Regions from separate parts of the Lachnospira hominis (ex Hitch et al. 2025) genome, predicted to be linked through region 1. Evidence: a T-box and tRNA genes for the amino acid it is inferred to sense, from the RefSeq annotation. Region 1 holds a T-box; the other holds one or more tRNA genes.
The links. A T-box is a leader RNA that pairs with one kind of tRNA and senses whether it is charged. The one in region 1 lies ahead of WMO38_RS01425 (valine--tRNA ligase), so its partner is inferred to be a tRNA-Val.
Positions count from the first base shown of each region.

Region 2: it has a tRNA-Val gene. The T-box ahead of WMO38_RS01425 (valine--tRNA ligase) is inferred to sense a tRNA for this amino acid. The anticodon was not compared.

Region 1 covers NZ_JBBMES010000001.1:304,666-316,020, reverse strand. The annotation lists gene WMO38_RS01435 (pyridoxal phosphate-dependent aminotransferase) at 1-466, opposite strand, end outside; gene WMO38_RS01430 (PAS domain S-box protein) at 484-852, opposite strand; gene WMO38_RS01425 (valine--tRNA ligase) at 920-3,571, opposite strand; T-box leader at 3,653-3,899, opposite strand; gene WMO38_RS01420 (polysaccharide deacetylase family protein) at 3,972-4,697, opposite strand; gene WMO38_RS01415 (CarD family transcriptional regulator) at 4,762-5,256, opposite strand; gene WMO38_RS01410 (DUF6465 family protein) at 5,478-6,032, opposite strand; gene WMO38_RS01405 (HPr family phosphocarrier protein) at 6,056-6,307, opposite strand; gene WMO38_RS01400 (DUF3837 domain-containing protein) at 6,417-6,728, opposite strand; gene trpA (tryptophan synthase subunit alpha) at 6,731-7,522, opposite strand; gene trpB (tryptophan synthase subunit beta) at 7,522-8,715, opposite strand; gene WMO38_RS01385 (phosphoribosylanthranilate isomerase) at 8,708-9,379, opposite strand; gene trpC (indole-3-glycerol phosphate synthase TrpC) at 9,366-10,151, opposite strand; gene WMO38_RS01375 (anthranilate synthase component II) at 10,167-10,736, opposite strand; gene trpE (anthranilate synthase component I) at 10,733-11,355, opposite strand, start outside.
Region 2 covers NZ_JBBMES010000002.1:192,642-214,326, reverse strand. The annotation lists gene WMO38_RS03005 (LTA synthase family protein) at 1-1,643, opposite strand, end outside; gene WMO38_RS03000 (DUF2225 domain-containing protein) at 1,646-2,347, opposite strand; gene WMO38_RS02995 (glutamine--tRNA ligase/YqeY domain fusion protein) at 2,366-4,030, opposite strand; gene WMO38_RS02990 (shikimate kinase) at 4,096-4,608, opposite strand; gene hslO (Hsp33 family molecular chaperone HslO) at 4,605-5,489, opposite strand; gene WMO38_RS02980 (class I SAM-dependent DNA methyltransferase) at 5,526-6,272, opposite strand; gene WMO38_RS02975 (hypothetical protein) at 6,442-7,044, shown strand; gene WMO38_RS02970 (SEC-C metal-binding domain-containing protein) at 7,083-7,589, opposite strand; gene WMO38_RS02965 (hypothetical protein) at 7,618-8,373, opposite strand; gene WMO38_RS02960 (phosphopantetheine-binding protein) at 8,441-8,668, opposite strand; gene WMO38_RS02955 (diaminopimelate decarboxylase family protein) at 8,823-10,046, opposite strand; gene WMO38_RS02950 (amino acid adenylation domain-containing protein) at 10,039-11,577, opposite strand; gene WMO38_RS02945 (hypothetical protein) at 11,692-11,889, shown strand; gene WMO38_RS02940 (adenylosuccinate synthase) at 12,000-13,295, opposite strand; gene WMO38_RS02935 (C39 family peptidase) at 13,482-14,297, shown strand; tRNA gene WMO38_RS02930 (tRNA-Thr) at 14,441-14,512, opposite strand; gene WMO38_RS02925 (RNA polymerase factor sigma-70) at 14,550-15,152, opposite strand; gene rlmB (23S rRNA (guanosine(2251)-2'-O)-methyltransferase RlmB) at 15,180-15,923, opposite strand; gene WMO38_RS02915 (Mini-ribonuclease 3) at 15,975-16,415, opposite strand; gene cysS (cysteine--tRNA ligase) at 16,400-17,806, opposite strand; gene epsC (serine O-acetyltransferase EpsC) at 17,868-18,545, opposite strand; gene ispF (2-C-methyl-D-erythritol 2,4-cyclodiphosphate synthase) at 18,573-19,121, opposite strand; tRNA gene WMO38_RS02895 (tRNA-Met) at 19,340-19,413, opposite strand; tRNA gene WMO38_RS02890 (tRNA-Val) at 19,433-19,505, opposite strand; gene WMO38_RS02885 (SseB family protein) at 19,719-20,135, opposite strand; gene purB (adenylosuccinate lyase) at 20,218-21,654, opposite strand.

The DNA of each region.
Region 1 (11,355 bases):
CAAGCATAGGCATATAATGATTATCCGGGTCAAGCTCGTAATAATCAATTGAAGCATCGTTAAGATACGGTCCGACCTCAAAAATCGGATATCCCGGATTAGGTACTAAAACGAGATCCCCCGGATTACATACTGTCATAGCAACATGTGCAAATCCTTCCTGCGAACCGTTTATTGACATAATCTCATCATCATTAAGAGTGACGTCATAACGACGGTCATACCAGTTTTTAACTGCATCTTTTAACTCCTGTGTATCAGTAAGCGAATACTTATAATTTTCAGGATCCAAAGCAGCTTCCTGCACTACTTTCATAACATGCTCTGCCGGTGGAAAGTCAGGTGTCCCGACAAATAAATCGTACACCTTAACTCCCTTCTGTGCTATCTTTGCTTTACGCTCATTTAAAATATTAAAAATATTCGGCTTAAAAAACTTTGCTTTTTCTGAATACTGTATTTCCATTATTGTCCCTCAAAAACCTATTTAACAGGCTTTGTATATCCTGTAATATCAGCCATTCCAACCTCTAATACACGATGTCCTTCCAAAAGTTTATTCTGAATATTTACAAAAGAAACAACCTCAAGAACCTTTCCGTCTTTTGTCACCATTTCATGCTGATAACATGCAAAACGGCTCTCTATAAACTTGGCACGCAAATCTGCAATTATTTCATTATATTCTACATCAGGCATAAGCTGTTTGAATATAAGTCCATTTTTTATATCTTCATCAGTATAACCGAGAAGCTGTGTAAATCCTTCATCAACATCGAGAAGCTTTCCGCTTCTCATCTCCATTGAATAACGACCATTAGGTATTGAATGCATCCTTCGCATATCTGACATAATAACCTCCATTTCCGCACATTATCATGTGCAAGACAAACTTTGTGAAATTGCCGTTTTACATATATTACTTTGTAAGTGCCTGTAAACGTTCTCTTACCTGTGCAAGCATCTGCTGATACTTCTCAAGCTTTGCCTTTTCTTCATCAATCTTTGCCTGTGGTGCTTTTGATATAAACTTTTCATTGCCAAGCATACCTTCGCAACGCTTGATTTCTCCGTTTAATCTGCCTTCTTCTTTCTTTAAACGCTCGATTTCTTTGTCAATATCAACAAGTTCTGCAAACGGAATATAAAGAACAGCTCCCGGAATTACTGCTGACACAGCATCATCAGGTATACCTGATTTATCGCTCTGTACTGCAACTTCACTTGCATATGCAAGTGTTGCAAAGAACACGCTGCCGTTTTCAAATATATCTCTTATTAAAGCATCTTCTGACACAACATAAACCTTAGCTTTTCTGCTAGGTGCAACATTCATCTGTGCACGAACATTACGGATATTTCTTACCGCTTCCTTTATTGTCTGTATTGCAACTTCCTCATCAGGGAAATTGAACTTTTCATCATATACAGGCCAGCTTGAAATCATGATTGATTCCTCATCATCCTGGATATTGCAGAAAATCTCTTCTGTAATGAATGGCATATAAGGATGAAGAAGCTTTAAAGCATCAATAAGTACAGTCTTTAATGTCCATATTGCTGCATTTTTTGTTGTATCTTCATCATTGTAAAGACGAGGCTTAACCATCTCAATATACCAGTCGCAGAATTCTTCCCATATGAAATCGTTAAGTTTTGCAACAGCAATACCAAGCTCATATTTTTCCATATTTTCAGTAACTTCTGCAATAAGATGATTCATCTTTGATAAAATCCACTTATCGGCTGCAGTAAGATTATCCGGCTGTTCATCTGTTGTCTTAATCTTATTATCAGGGTCATTCATCATAATGAATCTAGAAGCATTCCATACTTTATTGGCAAAGTTACGGCTTGCCTCAACTCTTTCCCAATAAAAACGCATATCGTTACCCGGTGCATTACCTGTTATAAGCGTATATCTTAACGCATCTGCACCATACTTTTCGATAACTTCAAGTGGATCAATACCATTGCCTAATGACTTACTCATCTTGCGTCCCTGTGAATCTCTTACAAGACCATGGAATAATACTTTGCCGAAAGGCTTCTTGCCCATATGCTCATATCCTGAGAAAATCATTCTGATTACCCAGAAGAAAATAATATCATAACCTGTTACAAGTACATCTGTAGGATAGAAATAATCAAGTTCTTCTGTCTTTTCAGGCCAGCCGAGTGTTGAGAATGGCCAGAGTGCTGATGAAAACCATGTATCAAGTGTATCGGGATCCTGTTCAACATTAGTGCTTCCACACTTAGGACATGTACATACTTTCTCAGCTGATACTGTCATCTCACCGCAGTCCTTACAATAATATGCAGGAATTCTGTGTCCCCACCATAACTGTCTTGAAATACACCAGTCGCGGATATTGTCTGTCCAGTTAAAATATGTCTTATCCATAGATGCCGGCATAAGCTCAATATCGCCATTTTTTACACCTTCAACTGCCGGTTTGATAAGTTCATCCATCTTTACAAACCACTGCTGTTTAATCATAGGTTCAACTGTTGTCTTACATCTGTCATGTGTACCAACATTGTGAACGTGGTCTTCTACTTTTACAAGAAGTCCAAGTGCATCAAGATCTGCGACCATAGCCTTTCTTGCTTCGTATCTGTCCATTCCGGCATATTTTCCACCGAGATTATTAATTGTAGCATCATCATTTAAAATATTAATTTCAGGAAGATTATGTCTCTTTCCCACTTCAAAATCGTTAGGGTCGTGTGCAGGAGTAATCTTAACAACGCCTGTACCAAATTCCATATCAACATATTCATCTGCAATAACAGGAATAGTTCTGTCTGTGAGAGGTAACTGTACCTGTTTTCCAATTAAATCCTTATATCTGTCATCCTTAGGATTTACAGCAAGTGCAGAGTCACCAAGAAGTGTCTCAGGTCTTGTTGTTGCAATTTCAACAAATCTTCCCTCCTCGCCGACAACCGGATAATTAATATGCCAGAAATGTCCAGCCTGCTCCTCATGTTCAACTTCCGCATCAGAAATAGATGTATTACATACAGGACACCAGTTTACAATTCTTGAACCTTTGTAGATAAGTCCCTTATTATAAAGATTGATAAATACAGTCTGGACAGCCTTTGAACAGCCCTCGTCCATTGTAAATCTCTCTCTGTCCCAGTCACATGAAGAACCAATTTTTCTAAGCTGGCTTGTAATTGTTCCGCCATACTCTTTCTTCCATTCCCATGTTCTCTTTAAGAAACCTTCTCTTCCGAGTTCATGCTTATCAATGCCTTCTTCTTTGAGTGCATTTGTAACTTTTACCTCTGTTGAAATGCTTGCGTGGTCAGTTCCGGGCACCCAGAGTGCTTCATAGCCCTGCATTCTCTTAAATCTGATAAGAATATCCTGCATTGTGTTATCAAGTGCATGTCCCATATGAAGTTTACCTGTAATATTTGGTGGTGGCATAACGATAGTAAATGGTTTCTTGCTTCTGTCTACTTCTGCATGAAAATATTTCTTATCAAGCCACTTCTGATATAATCTGTCCTCAATCTCAGACGGATTATAATTCTTTTCTAATTCCTTGCTCATAAAATTCTCCTTTTTCTCATTGTCCGCATAAATATTATTGCGACATATGCACAAAAAAGCCCTTTGCAGGGCTTATGCCTTGCAAAGGGCGAATAATCGCGGTACCACCTTTGTTCAATTGCCGTAATCCGCTTTGATTATCAAGCGGAAATCGTACAATCCTTATTAATATTCTTTAACGTGAATAACTCCGTTATAGCTTACTCTAAGTTCAGCTATACTGCTCCAAAGCTACATTCAGCCACACATTTCCAAAGCTGCCTTCCAGCCTGTGGACAGCTCTCTCTTCTGGCAGTAATGACTTACTCCTCTTTTTCACTGCATTTATTTTTTCATTATTAAGTTAATAATAATCTAACCAAATAAAAAAAGCAACCATTTTTCAAAAAAAGTTACACTATTAATCCAGCATAAGCTGGTCAACTGTCACAAATACGAATCCTTTCGATGATAACCGGTCTATTATTTCAAGTGCCGCCTCCACAGATGAATCATATATATCGTGTAAAAGAATAATATCACCATTTTTAACTTTATACACAACATTTTTTACAACATATGCAGTATCTGTCGTTGCCCAGTCATCAGGGTCTATACTCCACAACACAGGAGTCATATTAACATGTGAAAGAAGTTTGTCACTATATGCACCATATGGCGGTCTAATATATTTCACATCTTCACCTGTTATACTTTTTATAATTTCATTTGTTTTATTTATTTCACCAACTGCACTTGAAATATTACATTCATCGAGTTTTATATGCGAGTATGTATGATTTCCAATCAGATGCCCTTCCTCATACATCCTCTTTACAACTTTCTCATTTGATTCTGCATTCTCGCCCACAAGAAAAAAAGTTGCTTTTACATTTCTCTCTTTAAGCCCATCTAACAGTCTGTTTGTTGTCCTGCTGCACGGTCCGTCATCAAATGTAATAGCAACTATTCTGTCATACATATAATCATTGCCGCCTGAAGCATCCGTTTTTTTTAATTCATTGACATTATCCGTTTTCGTTAAAAATCCAATAATAATAAATGCACCAATAGCCATAATTAAAAAAAATAATATAATCATTCTGACAATAATTCTTTTTTTTGCAAATTCAAAACTGGAAAACATATGCTCACCACAAGAATATCTTATTGCAAATATATGTAATATAAAAAAATAATATTCATTAATTCTATATGCCTAAATATGCGTCCATCTCATGTGTAACTTCTGTCAGTTCCTTTCCTGATGCTGCCGCAATCTCTCCATATAATAATTTTCTTGCAAGCGATAAAGTCCTGCTGTCTGCCGATTTCATTTTTCTTAAATCTTTTGCACGCTCATTTTTAATATTATATAAATGTCTTACAAGATGCATAAGCTGCTCTATATCCTGTGATTTTACAATTTCATCGTACTTTGCCGGAGAAAGTTTCTCATTAAGTAATTCATCTTTCACACAGTTTTTTGCCTTCTCAATAATTTTCTCACATTCATTTTTTGAAATAATACTTCTTATCTGTACTTTTGTACTATTTACAGGAGAATAAATTATTCCTTTATCATCATATACCGGCTGTAAAAAATAATAATCTCCTTCAATTCCCTTTATAGGAGGTGCTGCAATATCTTCAACTTCACAAACACCAACTATTCCATACACAACCTTATCATTTACTTCAAACATTTTTATTCCTCCGTTTCTGACAAGTAAACAAATCAATCCCCGTGCATTTCATACCTCGTAATATATTATACACTTTTATTAATTAATTTTCAAAAGAAAATTTTTAACATATTAAAAAAACATATTTAAAAAGCATAAAAAAACGGGATATACGACTGATGCATATAAATAAAATATACAGCAATACGTCTCCCGCCTTTTATGTAATATTTATTTAATTATTAAAAAAGTTCAACATCACCTGTTATTTTTTCATCAGCTACATAATAGCATTTATTATCTTCAGGCTTAACATACAGCTTAATATCTTTTGCTATTACGTTCTGTGCCTTTAAATCAGCTTCTACACGCTTAATAATTGCTGCCTGATTAACTGATTTACCCTCAAACTGAATAACAAATTCTTTCTTTGCTTCAGTGCTCTTTTTAGATCTGCCAGCTGATTTCTTGACCGGAGTTTTTGCCTTTGCTGCTGTCTCTTTTGCAGTAGTCTCTGATTTCTTAGGTCTGCCTCTTCTTGGCTTTGGCTGTTCAGCTTCTGCTTCTACTGTTTCTTTCTTTTCAGCAGACTTTACTGTCTCTGCTTTTGCTGTAACAGCAGCTTCTGCCTTTACTGCTTCAGCTTTTACATTTTCTTTTACAGCCTCAACAACAGCTTCCGCCTTATCTTTTACAGCTTCAACTTTTTCTTTTACTGTTTCAACATTCTTCACAGCAGTCTCATCATTAACTGCTTCCTTTACATTATTCCTTCTGTAAGATGCTTTTCTACCCATTATGATTACCTCCTCATCCAGCATTATTTACATGCTAAAAAATTTTTTATAGTTTCAACTGCCTGTGTCTCATCTGCACCGTCAGCTGAAATTTCCACCTGCATGCCCTTCTTTAAGCCAAACGCCATCATACCCATAAGACTCTTAGCATTAATATACTTGCCATTATTTGAAACTGTAATATGGCTGTCAAACCTGCAGGCAGTCTGTACCAATTCTGCTACCGGATTACCATAAGCATTATTGATGTCTGCCACTTCTACCATTGCTATCATAGATTAACATTCACCTTATACTTTCTAAATTAATATTTTTTTAATACATGAACAAAATATACTCTATTAAACTTTTAAAGTCAACATCTATAATTTTTTTTGTTAATTTTTATACATTTTTGTCTTTAAATCCGCAGCTGTATAATTCTTCCATCTGATTGTCCATTTGTTCAGATGGTTCATAGCCTTCAAGCATTTCAACCATTCTTTTTATTTTTTTATCATCGGATGAAAACTGTCCCATATTGTCGAAAACTTTTTTCTTTAATTCTATTATATTTCCGTAATTTTCATACTGCTGCTGACCGCTTATTGCACAAAGCACCCCCAGTGCATATGCACATTCATAATTTCCCGTCATAATAGCATTTTCAAAACCACATTTTATCTGGACAGCATTTTTAGCAAGTAATGTCACCATTATTACATCTCTTCCTTAAATTTTTTAATATAATCTTTTACTGCTTCAGTTGAGAAATTACTCTCCTCAAGCAATTTAATGAAACGGCTTCCGACAATTGCACCATCTATAACATCTTCAAATGGTTTTACATCTGCTGCTGTCTTTATTCCGAATCCCATCATTACAGGAACATCACTCTGTCTTTTAACTTCTGCAAGATAATCATGAAGATTTTTATGAAAATCATGTGCATCACCACCGGTTACACCCATCTGTGATACGCAGTAAACAAAACCTCTTGAGCGTTTTACAATTTTAGCAATTCTGCCTCTTGAAACAGGTGAAACAAGCTCAATAAATACAGGTGCATTTTCAGTTTTATCTATAATTGCAAGAATTTCATCCTGCTCCTCATAAGGCAGGTCAGGAATGATAAGGCCGTCAACTCCGCACTCGGCACATTTCTTAACAAAAGCATCAAGTCCGTAATGATATGCTGTATTATAATACATCATAAAAAGAATTGGAACTTCACATTTTTCATCTCTTAATTCTTTCATTAGAACAAATACTTTTTCAAGATTTGCACCGGCATTAATTGCCTTTACAGAAGCATCCTGAATTACAGGTCCGTCAGCTACAGGATCTGAAAAAGGAATTCCAAGCTCTATTACATCAATTCCAGCTTCTTCCTGTGCAAGTATAATTTCTTTAGTTTTTTTCATATCCGGAAATCCGGCTGTCGTATATGTGATAAATGCCTTTTTATTATTTTCTTTTAAATAATTCATTCTTGATTCTATTCTGTTCATTATTTGTTTGTCTCCTCTCCGTTAAGGTATCTTTGTACTGTATTGACATCTTTATCGCCGCGGCCTGAAAGGCATACAACAATTATTTTATCCTTTTCCATTGTCTTTGCTGCTTTAATAGCATACGCGAGTGCATGTGAACTCTCAATAGCCGGAATTATTCCTTCAAGCTTACAAAGTTCAAGAAGTGCCTGCATTGCCTCATCATCTGTAACAGAAACATACTGTGCACGTCCGCTGTCACGAAGATAAGCATGTTCCGGTCCGACACCGGGATAATCAAGACCTGCTGAAATTGAATGTGCAAGTTCAATATTACCGTCTTTATCCTGTAAAAGATATGTCTTCATTCCATGAAGAATTCCTACTTCTCCAAGTGCCATTGCACTTGCATGTTTTCCTGTCTCAATTCCAAGTCCGCCAGCCTCAACTCCGACAAGCTTCACATCTTTATCATCTATAAAATCAGCAAACATTCCGATAGAATTTGAACCGCCGCCGACACATGCCATTACAACATCCGGAAGTCTTCCTTCTTTTTCAAGAATCTGCTTTCTTGCTTCCTTTGAAATAACACGCTGGAATTCTTTTACCATCTTAGGATATGGATGAGGACCTACGGCAGAACCGATTATATAAAATGTATCTTCTGCTCTTTCTGCCCATGTTCTTATCGCCTCATTAGTGGCATCCTTTAATGTTGAACTTCCACTTGTGACAGGCTGTACTTTTGCACCGAGCATTTCCATTCTGAATACATTTAACTTCTGTCTCTCAATATCTTCAGCCCCCATAAAAACTGTACATTCCATATTAAAAAGTGCTGCACCTGTAGCTGTCGCAACGCCGTGCTGTCCTGCACCTGTCTCGGCTATAACCTTTGTTTTTCCCATTCTTTTTGCAAGAAGAATCTGTCCTATTACATTATTAATTTTATGAGCTCCCGTATGATTTAAGTCTTCTCTCTTCAAATAAATTTTCGGGCCATATTTTTCGCTGAGACGTTCTGCATAATAAAGAGGTGTTTCTCTTCCAACATACTCTTTGAGATAATAATTATACTGTTTAATAAATTCAGGGTCCTTAATCGCCTCATCAAATGCTTTTTCAAGCTCATCAAGCGTATTCATAAGTGATTCAGAAACATACTGTCCACCAAATTCTCCATAATATCTGTTATCTTTTTTATCCATAATTTTTCTCCTGCTCTTTCCTTATATTTTTTATGAATTTTTCTGTTTTTTCTCTGTCTTTTCCTGCACCTGTATCTTTTTCGACACCCGAACTTACATCGACAACATCAGGATTAACCTGTAATACCGCCTCTTTTACATTATCGGGATTAAGCCCGCCTGCAAGAAAAAATTTTTTTCCGCTGTATTTTATTTTTTCTTTTATGCCATTTATGCGGTGCCATCGGAAAGTTTTTCCGCTTCCAGGCACCCCGGCATCAAAAAGAATGCCATATATTTTGTCATTTTTAATCAGTTTTTCAATTTCATCATTAAAATTACTTTCTGTTTCTGCACCGTTAATTTCATCAGGCATATTGACAGCCCTTATTACCGGAATTGTTATTTTTTCAAGAATATCATCAGGCATATCTTTGTGTATCTGTATGTAATCAAATCCCACATCCGTTATTGCTTTAATCTGATTTATGTCGGGTGAAACAACAACAGCAGTTTTTTGAATATTTTTATCAAGCTTTTTTATCATTTCTGCTGCCCTGTCTATTGCAATATTTCTTTTGCTCTTTTCAAAGAAAAGCACCATTCCGGCATAATCAGGTTTTAATTCATTGATTATCCCAATATCCTCATCATATTTTATTCCGCATATTTTAATTCCCGTCATAAATTGCCTTCCATTCCAACGCGAGTCCTTTTGGATTTTCGTTTTCCATAAATGCTGTTCCTATAAGAAGTGCATCGGCACCGCTTGCCTTCAAAACTTTTATGTCATCATCATCTAAAACGCCGCTCTCGGATACAAGAACCGTTCCTTCAGGTGCTAATGAAGCGAGTTTTTTTGTTGTATCCAAAGATACTTCAAATGTCTTTAGATTGCGGTTGTTAATTCCTATTATTTTAACTCCGAGATTAATCATTCTTTGCATTTCCTCTTCGTTATGAACTTCACACAGAACGTCAAGTGAAAGGCTGTATGCCAGGTCATATAATTCTTTGAACTTTTCATCGTCAAGTATTGCAGCAATAAGAAGTATTGCATCTGCCCCTATCACTTTTGCCTCATACACCTGATATTCATCAATTATAAAATCTTTTCGTATAATAGGAAGATTCGTAATCTTTCTTATCTGTTTAAGATAATCAGTATTTCCGAGAAAATAATCTTCTTCAGTGAGACATGATATCGCATCAACCGCATTATTATATTGGTCTATTCTGTCCGTAAGTTCAATTTTATTATTCATTTTTCCGTGGCTTGGCGATGCCTTTTTAAATTCGCCTATAATTGAAAGCCCCTGCTTTTTTAAAGCATTATAAAAACTTATCGGGACGCGTTTTTCATTTAATGCGAGATTTTTCATATCCTGTTCACTTACATTTTCTTTATGCCGGACAAGTCTTTTCTTTTTTGCAGCTACTATATCATCAAGAATCATTTCATTTCCTCCCGCTTAAATTCTGTCATTTACAAAGTTTTCTATCATTCGTTTGCCATGCTCTGTATATATTGATTCAGGATGGAACTGAAGACCTACTGTTTTATACTCTTTATGTCTCACAGCCATTATCTCACCGTCATCTGTCTTTGCGATAACCGAAAGGCAGTCAGGAACTGTCTCAGGTATTATTGCAAGTGAATGATATCTTGCCACCTTTACAGGCGAATCAATTCCTGTAAACACGCTTGTTCCCGTATGTGTGACAAGCGACTGCTTGCCGTGAAATATCTTTTTTGCATGGTCGATTGTTGCTCCAAACGCCTCACCTATACACTGATGTCCGAGACATATGCCAAGAATCGGAATCGCCGGTGCGAATTTTTTTATTACATCAAGACATATTCCGGCTTCTTTTGGGCTCTTAGGTCCTGGAGAGATGACGATTCTTTCTGGATTCATTTTTTCAATTTCTTCTATTGTAATTTTATCATTCCTTACAACTTTTATATCATCATTAAATGTACCTATATACTGATAAAGATTGTATGTAAATGAATCATAGTTATCAATCAGCAAAATCATAAATTTTCCTCCTCAACAAGCGTTTTTGCAAGTGCCATTACTTTGTTGCAGCATTCCTGATATTCGTTTTCCGGTACCGAATCGGCAACTATTCCGGCTCCTGCCTGAAGATATACCTTATCGCCTTTTTTAATCATTGTTCTGATTGTTATACAGAAATTCATATTTCCGTCAAATGCAAGATATCCTGTTGCACCGCCATAAAGACCTCTTCTTACTGTCTCTAATTCATCTATAATTTCCATTGCACGGATTTTCGGTGCACCACTTAATGTTCCTGCCGGTAAAAATGAGGAAACCATATCAAGCGGATGACATGAACCGTGTTTTTTTCCCTCAACAAGTGAAACAATATGCATTACATGTGAATACCTCTGGACTCTCATAAATTCTGTAACTTTGACACTGCCAATCTGCGATACCCTTCCGCAATCGTTTCTTGCAAGGTCAACAAGCATTACATGTTCTGCCTTTTCCTTTTCATCAGAAAGGAGTTCTCGCTCCAATGCTTCATCCTCTTCTTTAGTTTTTCCTCTTTTTCTCGTTCCTGCAATAGGACATGTATAAACATTGTTACCTGTCTGTTTTACAATCATTTCCGGTGAACTTCCGATTATCT
Region 2 (21,685 bases), on a different contig from region 1:
TGTTTCTGATGATATTTATTAATATATCCTCCTGTAATACCAAGCCTTCCAAATACATATGACGAAAGCTGATACGCTTCCATATTCTTATATTCTCTTTTCAGACCGATATTATCCCATATAATATATGGTGTCTGATATATATTACCATATGAAAGTGTCTCGTTTGTAAAATTAAATCCGGGAAGATGATCGCCATACATTACAAGAATTGTCTGCTCATCCCTTTCTGATAAATACTTTACAAGCTCACCGACAAACTTATCCATCTCATGTATCTGATTAATATAATATTCAAACGCAGCCTTATCTGCCCCATCAAAAAAGTTTTCAACTTTTATCTCAGGATTATAATTTTCCGGCATCTGCGACGGATAATCGCCATGTCCCTGAACTGATATTGTATATATATAATCGGAGCCTTCCGTTGAATCAAGAATTTTTGCAATTTCGCCGGTAAGTATGCTGTCTTTTGCCCAGCCTATCGGATTATATTCAATATCTGACATATATTCTATTGATGTAAATGTATCATATCCAAGATGTGAAAAAACCTTATTGCGGTTATAGAATGTTCCGTCATTATTATGAAGAGCATGTGTGCTATATCCAAGATTTTTCAGGTCATATGCCGCCGATTCACATATAGCCGACTGTAAAACTGTTTTGTAAGGATACTCACCAGGTCCGAAATCATCAAGATTTATTCCTGTCTGTACCTCAAATTCAGTATTTGCTGTCCCGGCACCAAAACATGGCACAGATATATAACCGGCTGAATATTCTGATGATAGTCTTTTCATATTAGGCAATACATCCTGTGAAAATTTAACTTTTTTAACTCTGTCCGGATTAAAAAATGACTCGAGCTGCAAAAATATAATATTAGGTGCTTCCTGTGAATTAACAACGCCATTGTCAGTCTGCTCATTTTCAATATTATTTTTTATATTGTTAATATATTCCTGTGAGTATTCTCCCGATTTGCTTATTCCACGCCCAACAACGCTGCATGAAAAACAATATACAAATCCGTAATGCCTGTATGCTATTCCAAGATTACCAAAATTGCGTCCAAGAACACCTGCCGGAATCAGTATAACTGTCAATGCTGTAACAACTGCACCGGCAATAACTGTTTTTACAGATGAAAATATTATTCTTCTCTTTAATGTCTGTGCAATTATTACTTTTGGTCCTTTAATCCATAAAAACACCAATCCCGCAATACCTGCAATTATTCCAATAACAATCAGTATAATCTGAAAAACATTAAGATATACAGGCAATACTTTAACCGCATCTTTTATCAGATATATGTCCATTGCTGTGAATGGAGTTTTTCTGGCAGACAAAACAACAAAATTGATAACCGCCAGTGTTATCCATATCGCTGATATCATTACATACACAAAAACCTTGCGTGTAGTAAAAAATCCTATACATAATGTAAGAAATATTATTGAAGTATTGTAAAGAAACACAACAGGATTGGCAAATAGCTCTGCCAATCCCCATAAATTTCTGTGATTCAGACATTCAATAATCATATTAATAATCAATGAAAGAATTATCATCTTTCCTACTTCGGTATGCAGACCGGCACAAGCCACGTTTCTGCACCAGAAAAAAATCTTTTTCAATTTTATTTCCCCGCCTTTAATATGTCTATAATCTCACGTTCTTTATCTTTAAGTTTTGTTGAAGCTCCTCTTGAGCTTATTACACTGTAGCCATACTGCATCGCTTTATCATTATCGCCGCTCTTGTATGCAAGAACTGACATAAGATAACTAATAGTATTTTCATCCATTCCACATATCGGAGGATATTCTTTTTGCAATGCTTCCTCAAAACCTTTGTAAGCTTTTTCCCTATAATGCTCTTCTATTTTTTCTTCCGACATAGATCTGTAAAGCCATGAAAGCTTCAGGCATAAATATGCACATTCACTTAATTTTGCAGGCTTTTTTATAGCTGTAAGAAGCGCCATTTTGTATCTGACAACAGCTTCATCATATGAATATATTCCATCGTATTCAACTGAAACACCAGCATACTTACTGCCGATTTCTTCCATAAGCGTTTTACGCTGTGAAGGTGTAATATTATTAAATTCCCTTGATACTGCTGAATATCCGCAATGAGGGCACATATAAACATCATATTTTATGGTGTCAACTCCCTCATATATCGGACGTAAATCCATTTCACTCCCCTTAAATCTTGCTTTTCCGGTCTTTACTATCTTTGTTGTAAATTCCTTCATGCATACAGGACATTCTATCTTTTTATCATAGACATACATACCCTCTTCTTTTTCTATTTCCTGTGTTAATTCACTCACTATGAGCCTCCATGCTTATTATTTTGGAAGTTTAAATGAACTCTTTAACGATACAATCCGGTTAAACACCGGCTTTCCAGCCTCACTGTCTTTAATATCAACACAAAAATAACCGTTTCTTACAAACTGGAATTTTTCTTCTTTTGCTGCATTCATAAGTTCAGGCTCAACATAACAGTTATCAATGACTGTAAGTGAATGTGGGTTTACATTTATTGAACCATCTTCTTCATTATACACGCCTTTTTCTTCATCCACGATATTTTCATATAGACGTACCTGAACCTGCTTGCCTTCAGATGCAGATACCCAATGAATTGTACCTTTTACTTTACGGCCCTCAAAATTACCGCCGCGTGTTTCCGGATCATAAGTGCAATGAATCTCTGTAACTTCACCTGATTCATCAGTCTTATAGTCTGTACATGTAACAAAATAAGCATTCATAAGACGCACTTCATTACCAGGAAACATTCTGAAATACTTCTTTGGAGGATCGATCATAAAATCATCCCTCTCAATATAGAGTTCTTTTGTAAATGGAACTTTTCTTGTTCCAAGCTCCGGATTTTCCTGATTATTAGGAACTTCCATATATTCAACCTGTCCAACAGGATAGTTGTCAATAATAACTTTTACAGGATTGAGTACAGCCATCATTCTGCGTACTTTGAGTTTTAAGTCTTCTCTTATGCAATACTCAAGCATCGGATATTCAACAGAGCCCTGGCTCTTTGTAACACCCACAAGCTCAACAAATGTCTTAATCGATTCGGGTGTAAATCCTCTTCTTCTCAAAGCTGCAATTGATACAAGACGTGGGTCATCCCATCCGTCAACAATTCCATCTTCGACAAGTCTCTTAATATATCTCTTTCCTGTAACAACATTGTTAAGGTAAAGCTTCGCAAACTCAATCTGCTTAGGTGGATTCTCATATTCAAGTTCTCTTACAACCCAGTCATAAAGCGGTCTGTGGTCTTCAAACTCAAGCGTACATATTGAATGCGAAACACCTTCAATAGCATCTTCAATCGGATGTGCAAAATCGTACATAGGATAAATGCACCATTTATCACCTGTTCTATGATGTGAAATATGTGCAACTCTGTAAATAATAGGGTCTCTCATGTTGATATTGGCTGCTGCCATATCAATCTTTGCACGAAGCACTTTCTCTCCGTCTGCATACATTCCATTTTTCATATTTTCAAAAAGTTCAAGGTTCTCTTCAACCGAACGGTTTCTGTAAGGACTTTCCTTGCCAGGTTCAGTAAGTGTTCCTCTGTACTCTCTTATCTGTTCAGGTGTAAGGTCACACACATATGCTTTCCCTTTGCGGATAAGCTTTACTGCAGCCTCATACATTCTATCAAAATAATCTGATGCAAATAAAACATCTCCATGCCACTTTGCACCGAGCCACTCTACATCACGCTTAATCGAATCTACAAATTCAACCTTTTCTTTTGTCGGATTTGTATCATCAAATCTTAAATTAAACTGTCCGCCATATTCCTGTGAAAGTCCATAATTTAAAAGTATTGACTTTGCATGACCTATATGAAGATATCCGTTAGGTTCAGGTGGAAATCTTGTAATAACCTTTTTGCAATGTCCCTCCGCAATATCTTTATCAATAATCTGCTCTATGAAATTTTTTGAAACAGCTTCATTTTCCATTTGATTTTTTCCTCCTGCTATAAAGTTAGTTAAGTATAAAACAAATTTGTTTTTGTTGCAATGTATTAATAATTGCTGTCTTTGTTAATAAGATTATCATAAATGTCATCAACTGACTCTCTTATGCTTTTTCCATTAAGATTAAGTGTAATATCGGCATATTTACGATACAGATTTTTTCTGTCTTCAAATATCTCATCAATTGTTGTCTTTCCATTTGATACAACGCCACGTTCTTTAAGGCTTCCTACTCGCTCTTCCAGCTCAATCTCGTCAACCTCAAGATATATAACAGTTCCGATATCTTTAAAATGCTCCATTGCCGTTTCTCCGTACACGGCACTTCCACCTGTTGCAATAACTGCATGTTCTGCGTTTATTGTACAATTGACATCATTTTCTATTTTGATAAATCCATCGTCACCATATTTTTCAATAATTCTTTCAAGTGTTGTACCGTATTTTTCCTGAATTACAAGATCAGAATCTATAAAACTGTATCCGAGCTTTTTTGCAAGAACTACACCAAGTGTGCTCTTTCCGCTGCCCGGCATTCCGATAAATATTATATTTTTCATCTTCTCTTCTCACAAAGTTCCCGTAAATGTTTTAAGTCATCTATGCTGAAATTATATGCTGTATTACAGAAATGACACTTGACTTCTATAGGATTGCCTTCTTCTATCATCTGGTCAATCTCATCTTTGCCGACACTCATGATTGCCATTGCAACTCTCTCTTTTGAACAGTTGCAATAGAATTCTGTAGGCGTCTTATCCAGAATCTCAAGCCCCATATCCCCGAGAATATGCTCAAGTATTTCCTCCGGGGTCATTCCCTCTTCAAGAAGCTGTGTTACCGACTTTACTTCTTTTATACGTGCTTCAAGCTTTTCTATAGTCTCTTCCTTTGCATCCGGCATAAGCTGGATTATAAATCCACCCGCCTGTTCGACTGTATTGTCCTTATTCATGAGGACACCAAGACCTACTGATGAAGGCACCTGCTCGCTTGTTGCAAAATAATATGTCAGGTCGTCTGCAATCTCACTTGTAACAAGTATTGTATCTCCAACATAAGGCTCTCTTAATCCGATATCCTTTATAACACTTAACACGCCAAGTCCCAACGCACCCGCAATATCAAGTTTTCCGTCTTTTAACGGAAGCATTACCTGTGGATTGGCAACAAATCCCTTTACTCTTCCTTTTGAATCAGCAGTAACCGTCATCGCACCGATTGGACCATTACCTTTAATCTGTATTGTAACGACATCTGAGTCGTTTTTCATCATAGTTCCCATCATCGCACCGCCTGTGAGAAGTCTTCCAAGTGCAACAGTAGCAATCGGGCTCATCTCATGGTGCTGTCTTGCCGTCTCAACGACATTTCTGGTTGTTGCTGCAAACACCCGAATCTGTCCACCTGCTGCAATTCCTCTTACAATATAATCATTCATTCTTATTCCTCCGATTATACATCTTTATTTTCCATTTTAACGCTTAAATACAAAATATAATCTTTCGCTGTCATCTTTTGGTGCATCGTGTGAAAATGCATCATATGTGGCAGTGCATGTAAGTCCTGCCGCCTCTGCTGATGAAAGCACTTCTTCCATTGTAAAACCGTGCTGGCAGTGATTTTCTTCATATCTGTCAAAAGCTCCGTCTTCATTTAATACAAAAACTGCAAGATTGTATATATTATTACGCGTTTTTTCTTCGTAACAATTATCCCATATAAATGCTGAATCATCTCTGTTCTGGGCATATGTATTATCACTTAATATATCTCTGAAAAAATGTATTGTCTTTAAATCAAATATAAATACTCCGCCTTCTTCAAGTCCGTTATATACACATTCAAAAACACTTTTCAAATCATCGGCTGTTGTAATATAGTTCATTGAATCGCCGATGCTTACCATGGCATCAACTGTATAAGGAAGTGCAAAATCCCGCATGTCCTGATGTGTATATATTATCTCCTGATCATTGTCATATGTCTTTTCTGAGGCAATTGCCAGCATATCTTCTGACAAATCTATCCCGATACAGTCATATCCGTTACTGTCAAGTATTCTCGTAACTGTTCCTGTTCCACATCCAAGTTCTGCGATACACTGTCCTTTCTCTATACCATTTTCTTTTAAAAGTTCAATCAGATATTCACTCCACTCATCATATGGAATATTATCCATATATTCATCATATACATAAGCAAATCCTGTATAAGCTTCCATAATTTTCTCCGTTCTTACTGACTCCCGCCACATTTTCATCTTATCTATATAATGTAACAATTTTTCTGAAAAAAAGCAATGTTTATTAAATTACCTTTTCCCTATTTCTTTAAATTTTAATTTATTATATAATAATTTTATATATAACTTTATTAACAGGGAACGTTCTATGAAACTAAAGAAACTAAAGTCAATTTTATTTAACCACCAGATTCAGGCTGCTGTATTCTTATTTTTATTTGTACTTATCACCATATCAGCCTGCATGCATATATCGCTTTTCAAAAGCTTCAAACCACAGTCATACAGTTCATCTGATAATATTGACGACTGTTATCTGTCCGGAGCCAGATATGTCAATGTTGACGCAGATACTTTATATTATACAGGATATGATTATCTTGACCATGACCGTGTAAAAGGACATTACTATTACACTCTTGCTGATGACAGATGTACAATTTATCTTATTTCCACAAAATATTTTAATAAAGATAATGACATTCCTGTATCACTTGATGATGTCTCATTCAAAGCCGTTTTAAAGAAAAATGATACTTATCTTAAACCACTGCTCGAATATATGGCTATTGACTTAAACTGGAATTATTCAGGATTGTCATCACATACATCAACGATAATGATAAGCCAGTATCATTACAGTCTTCCATTATATCTGTGCCTTCTTATAATTACATTTATTGGCATAATTTCATTAGTATTTTACATTGTTAAATATTTCAAAACACTTAAAAAGACGGTGAGGGAATAAATCCTGCACCGTCTTTTATCTTACCAAGACATCGTGGGTTATGCGTTCTTACCGCAGCAGTTCTTATATTTCTTGCCGCTTCCACATGGACATGGCTCATTTCTGCCAATCTTCTTTCCTTTGATAACTGTACCAGAGAGTTTCTGCTTCTTGTAAAGCTCTTTTCTCTTTGCTTCATCTAAAAGATTATCCCACTGTGGAAGTTCATATAACCAGTCAGCTTTTGCACCAACCATGTTGTAATAGAGTTTTTCCTTATCGTAATCAAGATTTACCTGTGTATCCTCTTCCATTGTCTCAATTGGATTAGGATTCTTTAAGCTGTCATTGATTCCGTCAAGAAATCCTGTCATAATTAAAACTTCAACATTAAATTTCTCTGCAAGTTCTTTAACTGTTCCTGATACAGGTTCGTCCGGTGTTGAAAGAATCTGCTCATAAATTCCTTTTTCAAGGTTAAAATAGTTACCCCAGAACTGTGTTGCCTGATTCTGGTTCATCTCTGTCTCGTATGCTAACTTTCTCCAAGTTTCAAGTAAAGCCATGTCTTTTGCTTCCTCTCGCTGTTTTTATTTAAAAATAACTGTTATAAATAGAACCATTCACATATGAATATGATGCTCCTGATGAATACAATCCTGTTCCTGACTGTTTGGCAACCTGTGCTGCCGCAGAGCCATAAATCATTGATGCACTCGCCTGAACGCTCTTTCCATATGAACCGGCTCCGGTAAATGCAGATTTAACTGCTGCCATTGATGAACCTTTAAATGTCTTCTCATCAATGCTCAACTTATTATCAGCACCAATCGAAATGCCCATTGAAGCAAGCACCGATTTATTAGCTTTAGTATAATTAACCATACTTGATGCTGTTCTTAAAACTGAGGAACTCTCAGAATTACCTGTACTGTCAACAAGAAGATTGTAATCTTTTACATATGATGAAACTGCCTTATAAATGGCATCTTTATCATATTCCTTTGTCTTGCTGCCATCCTCAGCTTTTATTTCCTTTTGTTTCCATAAATCGCTCTTATTTAATGTATCAATATCTTCGCTCACATTAGATGCATTATTACGTGTACTTACAGCATTGGTATCTGTTTTCTTAACATCAGTCTTTCCTGCTGTTATGCTTGAAACAGCATCTTTGTTGCCTGTTTTATTATAATAAGCATTAAGAAGCTTTTTATATGAGCCATTATGGATGCTTGATAATGTTGAATAATCAAGCCCGGAAAATATTGTGCTTCCATTACTTCTGTTTCCCAATGAAGAAAATAAAGTTGAAATAGAATTAGAAGTATACAAATTAAAACCTGACATATCAATTCCTCCTTGTCATAAACAAATACGGCGGCATTATCTGCCTCATGTCACGTTAATGCATATCCTAGTTATCCTGAAGTCTCTGAATCATCTCCCACATTGCCTCTGCAGAATTAAAATTCTCAGGAACAATGTCAACAGGTGTAATCTCAATATCAAATGTGTCATTAAGCTCACCAACGATTGATACGATATCAAAAGAATCGAGAATACCATCATCGATAAGTGTATCACATGTTTCAAAATCTACGTCTGCATTAACTTCTGTCAAAATGTCCATTAACTGATCCATTATAAAAATCCTGACCTTTCTTTCACTAAATTATATCGACCAAACAGGGTTTTATATTTACCCCTTTAGTATATCGAATTTAAAATATAACATCTTCCTGTGTTAGTCAAGCACATTTTTGAAAAATGAAAGTGAATTATATATTAATAATCTATTAAATAAGATCTTCTCTCGAATTAATCTTATCCGAAAATTTGAAATCACGGTATAAACTCGTTCCTTCTTTTTCGCTGTATGCTATAATCTTAGGCATTTTTCTGCTCAGGAACAGATAAATTCCCTCTGTAACAGAATATGCACCGATGTTATAAAAAATAATCATATCGCCTGATTCCGGCTTTCCTATTGGAAGATTTTTTACAATTACATCAGCAACTGTACACAGTGAACCACATATTGTCCATTTTTCAGGTTCTGTGCCGTAATCTTTCGCACCATAGCCTGCCGCAGCTGTGCCGTCGGCTTTCACAAATGTATAAGCCGGAACTTTCATTGCCATTGTCTGTCCATAGTAATTAACGTGGTTAATTCCACCATCAATTATACAGTAGTTCTGGCCCTTGTTAGTCTTTGTATCAGCAACTGATGACACATATACTCCGCATGTTGCGGCAATATATCTACCCATCTCAAGTGTTATCTTGTATTTACTTTTAAGCGGTTTGAGATACTCGGCAAACTCTTTTAACATATCATACGAATTATTGAAAGCATCTTCGCCAAAATATGAAACAGGAAGTCCAGGTCCATATTCAAGCTCCCTTGCATTAAAACCATATTTTTCTTTTAACATATCACATATTCCGTCAAGCCACTCAAGTTCTTTTGTGATATGGTCAATTTTCTTTTTCTGCGTACCTGTATAACACTGGATTCCGTGTATATCAATATTAGGATAGTTTTCTCTGTGTGAGACGAGTCTTTCAACCTCAGCTTCGTCAAGTCCGAACTGGTTGCCACTTGTAACTCTTAAAAGAACAGGTATTGTAATATTTCTTTTTGCCGCACATTCATTGAGAAGTTCAAACTGGCTTACTGACTCAACTGTATACATTCCTACACCGCCGCAGTCGTCCATGACATGTTCTATATCATGTTTTTCCTTGTTGACACCGGAAAGAACTATGTCCGACATATTAATATTTTCACGCTCACATATTGAAAATTCGCCCGGTGAACACACCTCAAATTTCACATTAAGCTTTTTTGCCGCATCGAGCAGAAACGGATTTGCCTTCATGGCATAACATATTGTGACGCCATCTCCTACTATTCTCTTTATTGATGAAATTCTGTCTGCAAGCTCATCTTTATCAAATATATAAAGCGGTGTTGAATTTTCTTTTGCAAGCTGTGTTATTTTTTCTATACTAAGCATTTTCGCCTCCGATATAATTTTCAAGAAGAAGTTTTCTGTCAATCTTACCATTCTTTGTTATAGGCATGGATTCTACCTGGATAAATTCCTGTGGAATCATGAACTTTGGAAGTTTCTGCATAAGAACATGTGTAATAGTCTTTTTATCTGCAGCTCCCTCATAGAATCCAAGAATCTTATTTGCGTCCTGATGGAATATGCAGCATGCTCTTACGACATCATCCACTGCGTTGATTGCCATATCAATTTCACCAAGCTCTATTCTGTGTCCCATATGCTTAATCTGGAAATCTTTTCTTGATGAAAAGCACATAAGACCGTCATTGTTATAATATCCTAAGTCGCCCGTTCTATATATTATTTCATTATATTTGTTATTAAGAGGATTCTGAACAAATGCTGCATCTGTCTTTTCCGGATTGTTATAGTAACCCATTGTCACTGCTGTTCCTGAAACACAAATTTCACCTGTTGTACCCGGCTGTGATTCAGTGATAATATTATCGTCATCATCAAGCAGGAATACTCTCTCATTAGGAAATGCTTTACCCATAGGAAGTGTCTCGTCAAGTTCGTACTCCCTGTCAACTATATAATATGTGCAGTTACATGTGATTTCTGTAGGTCCGTATACATTAACAAACATCGCATCCGGATATGCTTTTCTCCAGAGATTAAGATGTTTTATCGGCATAACTTCACCTGAGAAAATTACTTTATTAATCTTTGACGGAACCTTGTACTCAAAGCCATTTAAAGTTGTAACTATACACAATGCCGAAACAGCCCATACAAGTGTTGTAACATTATTGTCATCAAGATAATCAAGAAGTTTTGTAGGAAATGAAAATAATTGTTTAGGTATAATCTGGATTGTTGCACCGCATTTTAATGTTGAATAAATATCTTTTACTGATACGTCAAAATCAAATGGTGCCTGATTGCCAATTATATCATTTTCACTGATGTTAAATGTATCTGTAAAGCAATCTATAAAGTCTATGACTGAACGGTGATTTACTATAACCCCCTTAGGAACACCTGTTGAGCCTGATGTAAATATTGAATACAACGGGTCAATATCTAAAGCTTCACTTCTTATCTGTGCAAGTTTTTCGTTCTCTTCTTCTGTCACTTCATGTGTCATAAGCTCGTCAATATTAAGAACAGGGCCATCAAAACCAAGCTTCGCCTGCTTCTTTGCTGATTTTTCATCAACGACCATAAGTTTCGCCTCAAGCGTCTCAAGAATCATATTGATTCTTTCTGCCGGCTGGCTTGGATCAAGGCAGACATAAAAACATCCTGCCATTACAGCTCCCATAAAAAGAGCAAGCGTATGACAGCTCTTGTCCATGTATACAGGAACTGCCTGTCTTCTTTCTGTGTAAGGAAGAAGTCCTGCCGCAATATTCCGTGCATTATTTACAAGTTCTGAATATGTCATGCTGCTTTTGTCATCAGCGACTGCCTTTTTATCAGGAAATCTTGCTGCTGAATTCTCGAGATATTCCAATACACTCTTTACCATTGTTTTTCTCCTATAATTATATTTAATATATAAAGTCTTTTATATTATTATTTTCTATGCTATTATTATATAAATTGATAATGATTAATTCATATCACGGAAAGGTTAATAAATATGAAAAAAGTAAAACGAGGTGTTGCCCTTACCGCTGTTATTTTGTGGGGTGTCCTGATAATTGTCACACTTATAACTGCTTTTATCGACACGCAGACCGCAAGAACGCTTTTTAAAGGGCTTATATTTACAGATATCGTATTCCCCATTGTAATATACGCAATGATGCTTGTATACAGATATCTGTCAAAAAGATAATTCAAGACAGCGTTGACTTATTATCAACGCTGTCTTATTTTTATGACACCGGCCGTCGTCTGTCAATGCACAGTTTCCGACAGCTGACACCTGTCTTTTATCTTATCAGATTATTTAGAATAACTGCTTTCTCTGTGAATAATCTCATGTCTTCCAGGACCATTTGAAACCATTGTAATTGGTGCTTCGATTTCATCTTCAATTGCCTCAATATAGTTTCTGCATGCCTCTGGTAAATCTTCGTACTTTGTTATTCCACGAATATCACATTTCCAGCCCGGCATCACTTTCCATACCGGCTTTGCTTTCTCAAGCTGTGGTGTTGTAGGGAAATCTTTTGTAACTTTACCGTCAATTTCATATCCTACACACATTGGAATCTCATCAAGATATCCAAGTACATCTATTACTGTAAGAGCAACTTCTGTTGTACCCTGCATTCTTACACCGTAACGTGTTGCAACTGCATCAAACCATCCCATTCTTCTAGGACGACCTGTTGTAGCACCGAACTCGCCGCCGTCACCGCCGCGTCTTCTAAGTTCGTCTGCTTCGTCTCCAAATATTTCACTTACAAATGCACCGGCACCAACTGCTGATGAATATGCTTTAACTACCGTGACAACATCCTGAATTGATGCAGCCGGAACACCAGCTCCGATTGCACCATAAGGAGCAAGTGTTGAAGATGATGTAACCATTGGATAAATTCCGTGGTCAGGGTCTTTGAGTGAACCGAGCTGACCCTCAAGAAGAATCTTCTTTCCTTCTTTTAATGCTTTATTAAGATATGCAGATGTGTCTGTCACATATGGAGCTATCATTTCCTTGTACTCCATTAAAGTATTAAATATCTCATCCGGATTGAGAAGCGGCTTATGATATAAATGCTCAAGCATAACATTTTTGAGTGTGCATACGTTAGCTATTTTATCTTTAAGTTCATCCTCATTTCCAAATAATTCACATACCTGGAATCCGATTTTTGCATATTTATCTGAATAGAATGGTGCTATGCCTGACTTTGTTGAACCAAATGACTTTCCTGCAAGTCTTGCCTCCTCATATGTATCAAAATCAACATGATAAGGCATAAGAATCTGTGCCCTGTCTGATACAAGAATCTTAGGCATAGGTACATTTCTGTCCGTAAGGCTCTTTAATTCCTTGATAAGGTATGGAATATTAAGAGCAACGCCGTTGCCAATAATACTTGTTGTATGATTATAGAAAACGCCTGATGGCAGAAGATGAAGTGCGAATTTACCGTATTCATTGATAATGGTATGTCCTGCATTACTTCCTCCCTGAAATCTTACAATAATATCAGATTCCTCAGCAAGCATATCTGTAATCTTACCTTTACCTTCGTCACCCCAGTTAGCGCCAACGATAGCTTTTACCATATTTCCTCCATTCCGCTGATATTTATCTATATCAGCCTGCATATATATACTTAAATCCGGGTTTTACAACCACACTTTAGTATAATACCACATCTTTGGATTTGCAATCAATCATTATTATGTATATAATGAAAATAAATATATTTTTCTAATCATTCTATATACTTGAATTGGAGATTTTTGTAAGTGAAAAAAGCCAAAAAAAATATTTTAAAAATCATAATCCTGATTTCATCAGTCGCAGCTCTTATTTTTGTTGTTACTATGTATCTGGATTCATCAAAAGATAAAAATAAAAACGATGCCTCTGTTGTTGTATCTGCCACGTCAGAAACTTCATCACAGGATTTTGATTATGTATACTCTGATAAACACGAATACACAACCGCGGCCGAAAGCAGCCGGAACATCCCATCAAAAATGCAGCTAGATGTTCCTTTCATCAGCCAGGAACCCGATCTTCCTACAGGATGTGAGATAACATCGCTCGCCGAGGTTCTTCATTTTTACGGCTTTAATGTTGACAAAGAGATTCTTGCAACCAATTACCTGCCGATGCGTGATACCGCTGATGCCGGATGCTTTATAGATTATTTTCTCGGTTCACCATGGGACGAACACGGAAGCGGATGTTTTGCACCAGCTATTGTAACTGCAGCAAATTCATTTTTAAAAAATAATAATTCAAATTTGACGGCTCATGTAATAAGTTACTCATCTGTACATTCACTTTTTGAATATGTTGCCGCAGGCAATCCGGTTATTGTGTGGACTTCATACGATTATTCTGTAAAAGACATCACTTACCGCGAAGTTCCCCTTTCTGACGGAGAGTATTTCTCATGGCCGTCATATGAACACTGTGTTGTTCTATCCGGATACAACCTTACAGACAGGACGGTAACTTTTGCCGACCCGACCTATGGAATTGTAACACATACAATAGATGAATTTACTGATTATTACCAGAAATTCTTTTATCAGGCTGCTGTAATCAAATAAGTTCAATATATTCAAATAAATTAATCGTTCCACTTCATCTGCCTGCATATGCCAAAATACCGCCACACCGGAAAATCAATCCGATATGGCGGTATATTTTGTAAAACGTCCTAAAAAATACTTCAGAAAAGTTTCCGTCTGAAAGCTGATGGGGGGAATTGGACCCCTGACCTCTTCATTACCAATGAAGTGCTCTGCCACTGAGCTACATCAGCAAGACAAAATCTATATTATTACAGCTTTTATCTTTTGTCAAGATATGCTGTTTGCCTTAGCTCTTATCCTTTGAATGGCATTATCTATTGATTTTGGAGTTTTTCCCAAAAGCATTGCAATCTGCCTGTAATCATTATCTTCCATATACAGCTGCAATACCTGTTTTTCAAAGCTGCTAAGCCTGTCAAACAACTTTTTTTTGAATGAATCACTGTACTCCCTGTCTATAAATAATTTTTCAGGATTCTGCTCTGATTCAGGTTTTAAAATATCAACAAGCCGTGTTTCATTATCTTCATCAGGATATGCCGGCATATCGAACGACACATATGTGTTTAACGGCATATTTTTCTTTCTGTTTGAAACTGTCACGGCATTGATAAGCTGGCGGTTAATGCACATGCTTGCAAATGTCTTAAACGCAGCCTCCTTTGTATCATCATAATCCCTGACAGCTTTATAAAGTCCAATCATTCCCTCCTGAATGAGGTCATCACTGTCGCCTCCTGCCAGATACATGGCTTTTGCCTTTTTTCTGACTATGTCTTTATACCGTTCAAATAGAACTTCTATTGCCGCTTCGTCACCTTTGCGGTATATATCAATCAATGTTTCATCACTGCATTTATTGAAATCCAATTCAGCCTCCATAAATCTGCTGCGGCATTATTTTGTCATTCTCTGTCGTACTATTTCATAAGCCAGCACTCCGGCGGCAACTGAAGCATTAAGTGAATCAATATCACCTTTCATAGGTATAGATGCAACAAAATCACATTTTTCCTTTACAAGCCTGCCAACGCCGCTTCCTTCATTACCTATTACAAGCCCTATAGGTCCTGTGAGATTAAGGTCGTACATTGTTGTTCCATCCATATCTGCACACACAAACCACATTCCCTGTTTTTTCAAATCTTCTATTGTCTTTGAAATATTTGTCACTTTTGCAACAGGTGTATAGTTAATTGCACCCGCAGATGTCTTTGCAACTGTAGCCGTAAGTCCTACAGCTCTTCTTTTTGGTATAATTACACCATGTGCACCTGCCTGATTGGCCGTTCTTATTATAGCACCAAGATTATGAGGGTCTTCTATTTCATCCAGAATAAATATAAACGGAGCCTCGCCTTTATCTTTTGCAGCCTTTAATATATCTTCAACTTCTGCATATTCATATGCTGCCGCCTGTGCAACAACACCCTGATGGTGTCCTGTTCCGGCAAGCCTGTCAAGACGTTCCTTATCCACAAAATTAATTATAGTATCTGTCTTTTTAGCTTCTCTTATAATGCTTTTTACAGGACCATCCTGACAGCCATCAAGCACAAAAAGCTTATCAATTGTTTTTCCGGAACGAAATGCTTCAAGCACCGAATTACGTCCTTCTATTGTGAATTCTTTATATCTCATAAATCCTCCCTATTATGCGGATAAAATTCTTAATATTTTGCAGAAAGAATTCTATTTTTCTTTATCCAGCCCCGCTTTTATAAGCTGTATCATACGCTCATACTCACCTTCAAGGTACAGATATCCCATAAGAGCCTCAAAACCTGTAGCTCTTCTGTAATCTGATATTGAAGCATTTTTTGCTGATGTATATGATTTTGCATTACGTCCTCTTTTGTATACCGCTTCTTCCGCCGGGCTTAACAGCGGCTCTATAATCCCTATCATTTCTGACTGTGACTGTGCCTTTACAATATTACTTGCAAAACGGTTAAGTTTATTAACCTGCATATTTCCCTTTGTATCTAAAAGATACGTTTTTATGACAAGGTCAAATATGCTGTCCCCGATGTATGCAAGAACAAGCGGTGAAAGCTGTGCCGGAGAAATTTCCTTTAATCCAAGCACATTTTTTATACTCTCAGTGAGATTTTGTGTCAGGCTCTCTTCCATCTTACACCTTCTCTTGTATCTTCAAGTACAATTCCTTTTGCAAGAAGTTCATCACGGATTTCATCTGCACGGGCAAAGTTTCTGTCTTTTCTTGCCTGCTGACGCTCTGCAATAAATTTCTCAATATCCTCATCAAGAATTTCTTCTTTTTTCTCTACTTTAAGTCCTAAAACATCTGTAAGTGTTGTAATTTTCTTTACGAGTGTATCTATATATTCCTTTGTATTTTCAGCACTGCTGTTTGAGTTGGCAAATTTTACAATTTCAAAAACTGCAGAAATGGCATCTGCTGTGTTAAAATCATCATCCATTGCCTGTTCAAACTTATCATACATCTCTTTAAGTGATGCAATCTTTTCTGCTTCATCTGCTGCCATGCTGCCTTCTTTTGCATTTTCAGATAAATGCTTGAGATTAGCTACTGCTGTAACAATTCTTTCAAGTCCGTTTTTTGCTGATTCCATCAAATCATGGCTGAAATTAATAGGATTGCGGTAATGTGCAGAGAGCATGAAAAATCTTAATACCTGAAGGTCATATTCTTTGCTTATGTCACGCACTGTAAAGAAATTACCGAGTGACTTTGACATTTTCTTATTGTCAATATTTAAAAATGCATTGTGCATCCAGTATTTTGCGAATTGTACTCCGTTTGCAGCTTCTGACTGTGCAATCTCATTTTCATGGTGAGGAAATATAAGATCTTCACCACCTGCATGGATATCTATCTCATCTGCAAGATATTTCTTTGCCATAACTGAACATTCAATATGCCAGCCCGGTCTTCCGTCGCTCCAAGGTGACGGCCATGAAGGTTCACCTTCTTTTTTAGGTTTCCAGAGTACGAAATCAAGCGGATCTTCTTTTTCGTCCTCTCCTGCAACCTTTATATCTCTGTGTCCTGCCTCAAGGTCATCAATATTTTTCTTTGATAGCTTGCCATATCCTTCAAACTTTCTTGTTCTGTAATATACAGTACCATTGACATTGTAAGCATATCCCTTGTCAATAAGTGTCTGAATCATATCAATCATGCCACCGATTTCCTGTGTAGCAAGAGGATGTGTTGTAGCAGGCTTGATATTCATGCCTTCCATATCTTTTTTACACTCAGCAATGTAACGTGTTGAAATTTCTTCTGCTGAAACGCCTTCTTCATTGGCTTTCTTTATAATTTTATCATCAACATCCGTAAAATTAGATACATAATTCACTTCATATCCTTTATATTCAAGATATCTTCTTACTGTATCAAAGCAAATCATCGGTCTTGCGTTACCGATATGGATAAGATTATAAACTGTAGGTCCGCAGACATACATTTTTACCTTATTTTTTTCAAGAGGTTCAAATTCTTCTTTTTTCTTTGTAAGTGTATTATAAATCTTCATATTTTCCTCCTAAATTTTATATGACATTTCCATCATGACATTTTTTCACTAAACATCTTAGTTATTTGCTGTTAGCTTTTCTACACTCATTAAGTTTATCTTCAAGCTGTATAATTCTTTCTTTAAGTTCATCATTCTCTGTTTTTAATTCATCAATGTCATTCATTACTGGATCCGGTAAATCAACCTGATCCAAATCATTTGCATCAGCAACCCTGACATCGTTAAGAACTACTATTCTTCCAGGCACACCGACAACCGTCGCATTATCCGGAACATCTTTTAAAACAACTGAACCGGCACCTATCTTGCAGTTATTTCCAATTGTAACAGAACCTAATACTTTCGCTCCTGCTCCAATCATTACATTATTACCAACTGTAGGATGTCTTTTTCCCTGCTCTTTTCCTGTACCACCGAGTGTAACACCCTGATAAAGTGTTACATTATCACCAATGATTGCTGTTTCACCTATTACCACACCATGTCCGTGGTCAATGAAAAGTCCTTCACCAATCTGTGCTCCCGGATGAATTTCGATACCGGTCTGTCTTGCCGTTTTTTGTGATATTCTTCTTGCACGATAATAATGTTTTTTCAGGAAAAGCTTATGTGCCTTTCTGTATTTTAATATAGCTTTAAAACTTGGATAAAGAAACACCTCCATCGTTGATTTAATGGCAGGGTCTCTGTCCTTTATTACTGCTATTTCCTGTTTTACAAAATTTATAAATTTCATATCTGCTCCCGATTTTAATCTGATTTACTATTCTTGATACTTAGTGCATCCATTACATCCGGAACAACAGTTTTTCATATCCGCCTCACCATATATATAATTTGACACTGATGTCAAAGCACATATTGCCTGAGAAGATATGCCCTCACCGCTTCCTGTAAATCCAAGACCTTCTTCGGTTGTAGCTTTTACATTTATCTGATTTAATTGTATTCCAAGAACGCCCGCAATATTCTCTCTCATCTTCTGTATATGAGGAAGCATCTTAGGACGCTGTGCAATAATTGTTGCATCTATATTTTCTATTATATAATTATTCTCATTTAAAAGTCTTCCAACTTCTTTTAACAATTCAAGACTTGAAATACCTTTGTACTTGTCGTCTGTATCAGGAAAATGCTTTCCTATATCACCAAGTGCCGCAGCTCCGAGAAGTGCATCCATAATCGCATGAAGAAGCACATCCGCATCTGAATGTCCAAGGAGTCCTTTTTCATAAGGAATATCAACACCACCAAGTATGAGCTTTCTACCCTCAACCAACTTATGAACGTCATAACCCATTCCAACTCTCATGTGCCCGCTTCCTCCTTTATTTACAAACATCTTTTATTATTTCACATACCTTTTTTAAGTAAAACATATTTTTATTTATTTTACAAGCAATATCTGAACTTTATAGCTTTACAACTTTATATCACATACAACATCTGAACTTTGCAGCACATGTGCTGACATAAAATGAACTATAGCAAAAAGAGCTCAGGCAGCCGCCTGAACTCTTTTTAAATTAGTAGCGAGAGAGGGATTTGAACCCACGACACCACGGGTATGAACCGTGTGCTCTAGCCAACTGAGCTATCTCGCCATATTAAATTAAGTAACTATGGGACCTACAGGGCTCGAACCTGTGACCCTCTGCTTGTAAGGCAGATGCTCTCCCAGCTGAGCTAAGATCCCATGTCATGCACTCCGTACAAGCGGTTTGCTTTGCTTGCTCTCGCGAACTTGCTTTGCTATTGTAATATATAAATCCGAGGTTGTCAAGCATTATTTTAAACTTTTTTCAATTTTTTTCATTTTTCGATTTTGGGTTCTTTTTTCACGGCAGCCGGGACCAAATTCATGCTTTTATAATTCCTGTCTTTATTTGTCAAATCTTCTTCTGACGGATTATCCGAGAACTATACGTATAAGTTCCTTATCAAGCATAATTGTACGATTCCATGGATTAATTATTATGCCTTCTATTCCTTCTGCATTTATAGCTGACTCGAACATTTTTTCTATGTCTGCCATAAATGTTGACATTACACTGCCACTGCCTTTTAATTCTTCATCAAAACTTGTAAACGCCATCCACCAGCATTTTCCGTCGTCCGTCTTAACTGACTGTATATTAAGATTGTTATCTCCCATCGATGGCTCTACTGCTACTATCAGCTGACCGGCTTCTCTCATGCGGCGTCTAATTACGGTAAGTGTGTGTGCAAGCATTTCCTGCGTTGTTTCCTGCTGAAGTGCTGCAACAGCTTCTTCTATTTTCTCATTTCCCAAAAGTCCCTTGTCTGTCTTATTTTTATTATCCACAATTAACCTCACTTTGTAAAATTAATTTTGCCGGACGTAAACTGCGTCCGGCAAAATCATATGCTATGAGAATATGTATATATTAAACATTAATCTCAGCTGTCATTCCGAGTTCTTCTTTATTAGCATCAAGAATAGGATTGATAATTTCTGCAAGATATTCTTCAACCTGCTCTTTTGAACGTCCTACATACTTTGAAGGATCAAGTTTAGCTTTAAGTTCATCAAGTGTTACACCAAACATTGGATCTGCCGCAATAAGTTCAAGAAGATTATTTTCAAGACCTTCTTGCTTAACTCTCTTTCCTGCTTCCATAGAAAGCTCACGGATTCTTTCGTGGAGTTCCTGTCTGTCTCCGCCGGCCTTAACTGCGTCCATCATAATATTTTCTGTTGCCATAAATGGAAGTTCTGACATAAGTCTTCTGTTAATAACCTTCTCGTATACAACAAGTCCGTCAACAACATTAAGATATAAATCAAGAATACCATCAACTGCGAGGAATCCTTCCGGAACTGACATTCTCTTATTTGCTGAATCATCAAGCGTTCTCTCAAACCACTGTGTTGATGATACGATAGCCGGATTAAGTGCATCTGCAATTACAAAATCTGCAAGTGATGCCATTCTTTCGCTTCTCATCGGATTACGTTTATAAGCCATAGCTGATGAACCAATCTGTGATTTTTCAAATGGTTCCTCAACTTCTTTTAAGTGCTGTAAAAGTCTGATATCGTTAGAGAACTTATGTGCACTCGCTGCAATTCCTGCAAGTACATTGAGAACTCTTGTATCTACTTTTCTTGAATATGTCTGTCCTGATACAGGAACACACTTGTCAAATCCCATCTTTTGTGCAATCTTTCCATCTATCTGACGGATTTTCGTATGATCTCCATTGAACAATTCAAGGAAAGAGGCCTGTGTACCTGTTGTACCTTTACATCCTAAAAGCTTCATTGTTGAAAGTATATAATCAACATCCTCTAAATCCATAACAAGTTCATTAAGCCAGAGTGTTGCACGCTTGCCTACTGTTGTCGGCTGTGCCGGCTGGAAATGTGTAAATGCAAGTGTAGGAAGTGCCTTATATTTATCTGCAAACTTAGAAAGTTCACCGATTACATTTATAAGTTTTTTACGAACAAGCTTCAATGCCTCTGTCATAACAATAATATCTGTATTATCACCAACATAACATGAAGTTGCTCCAAGATGGATAATTCCTTTTGCCTTAGGACACTGAAGTCCATATGCATATACGTGTGACATTACATCATGTCTTACTTCTTTTTCACGCTTTTTTGCATCTTCGTAATTGATATTGTCTTTGTTAGCCTTGAGTTCCTCAATCTGCTCGTCTGTAATATCAAGTCCGAGTTCCTTTTCTGTCTCAGCCAGTGCAATCCAAAGTTTTCTCCATGTCTTAAACTTCATATCAGGCGAAAAAATATACTGCATTTCTTTGCTCGCATATCTTTCCGCAAGAGGTGTCTGGTATCTGTCATTCATGCTCAAATCCGCCTTTCGTATATTAAATTTATTGCTT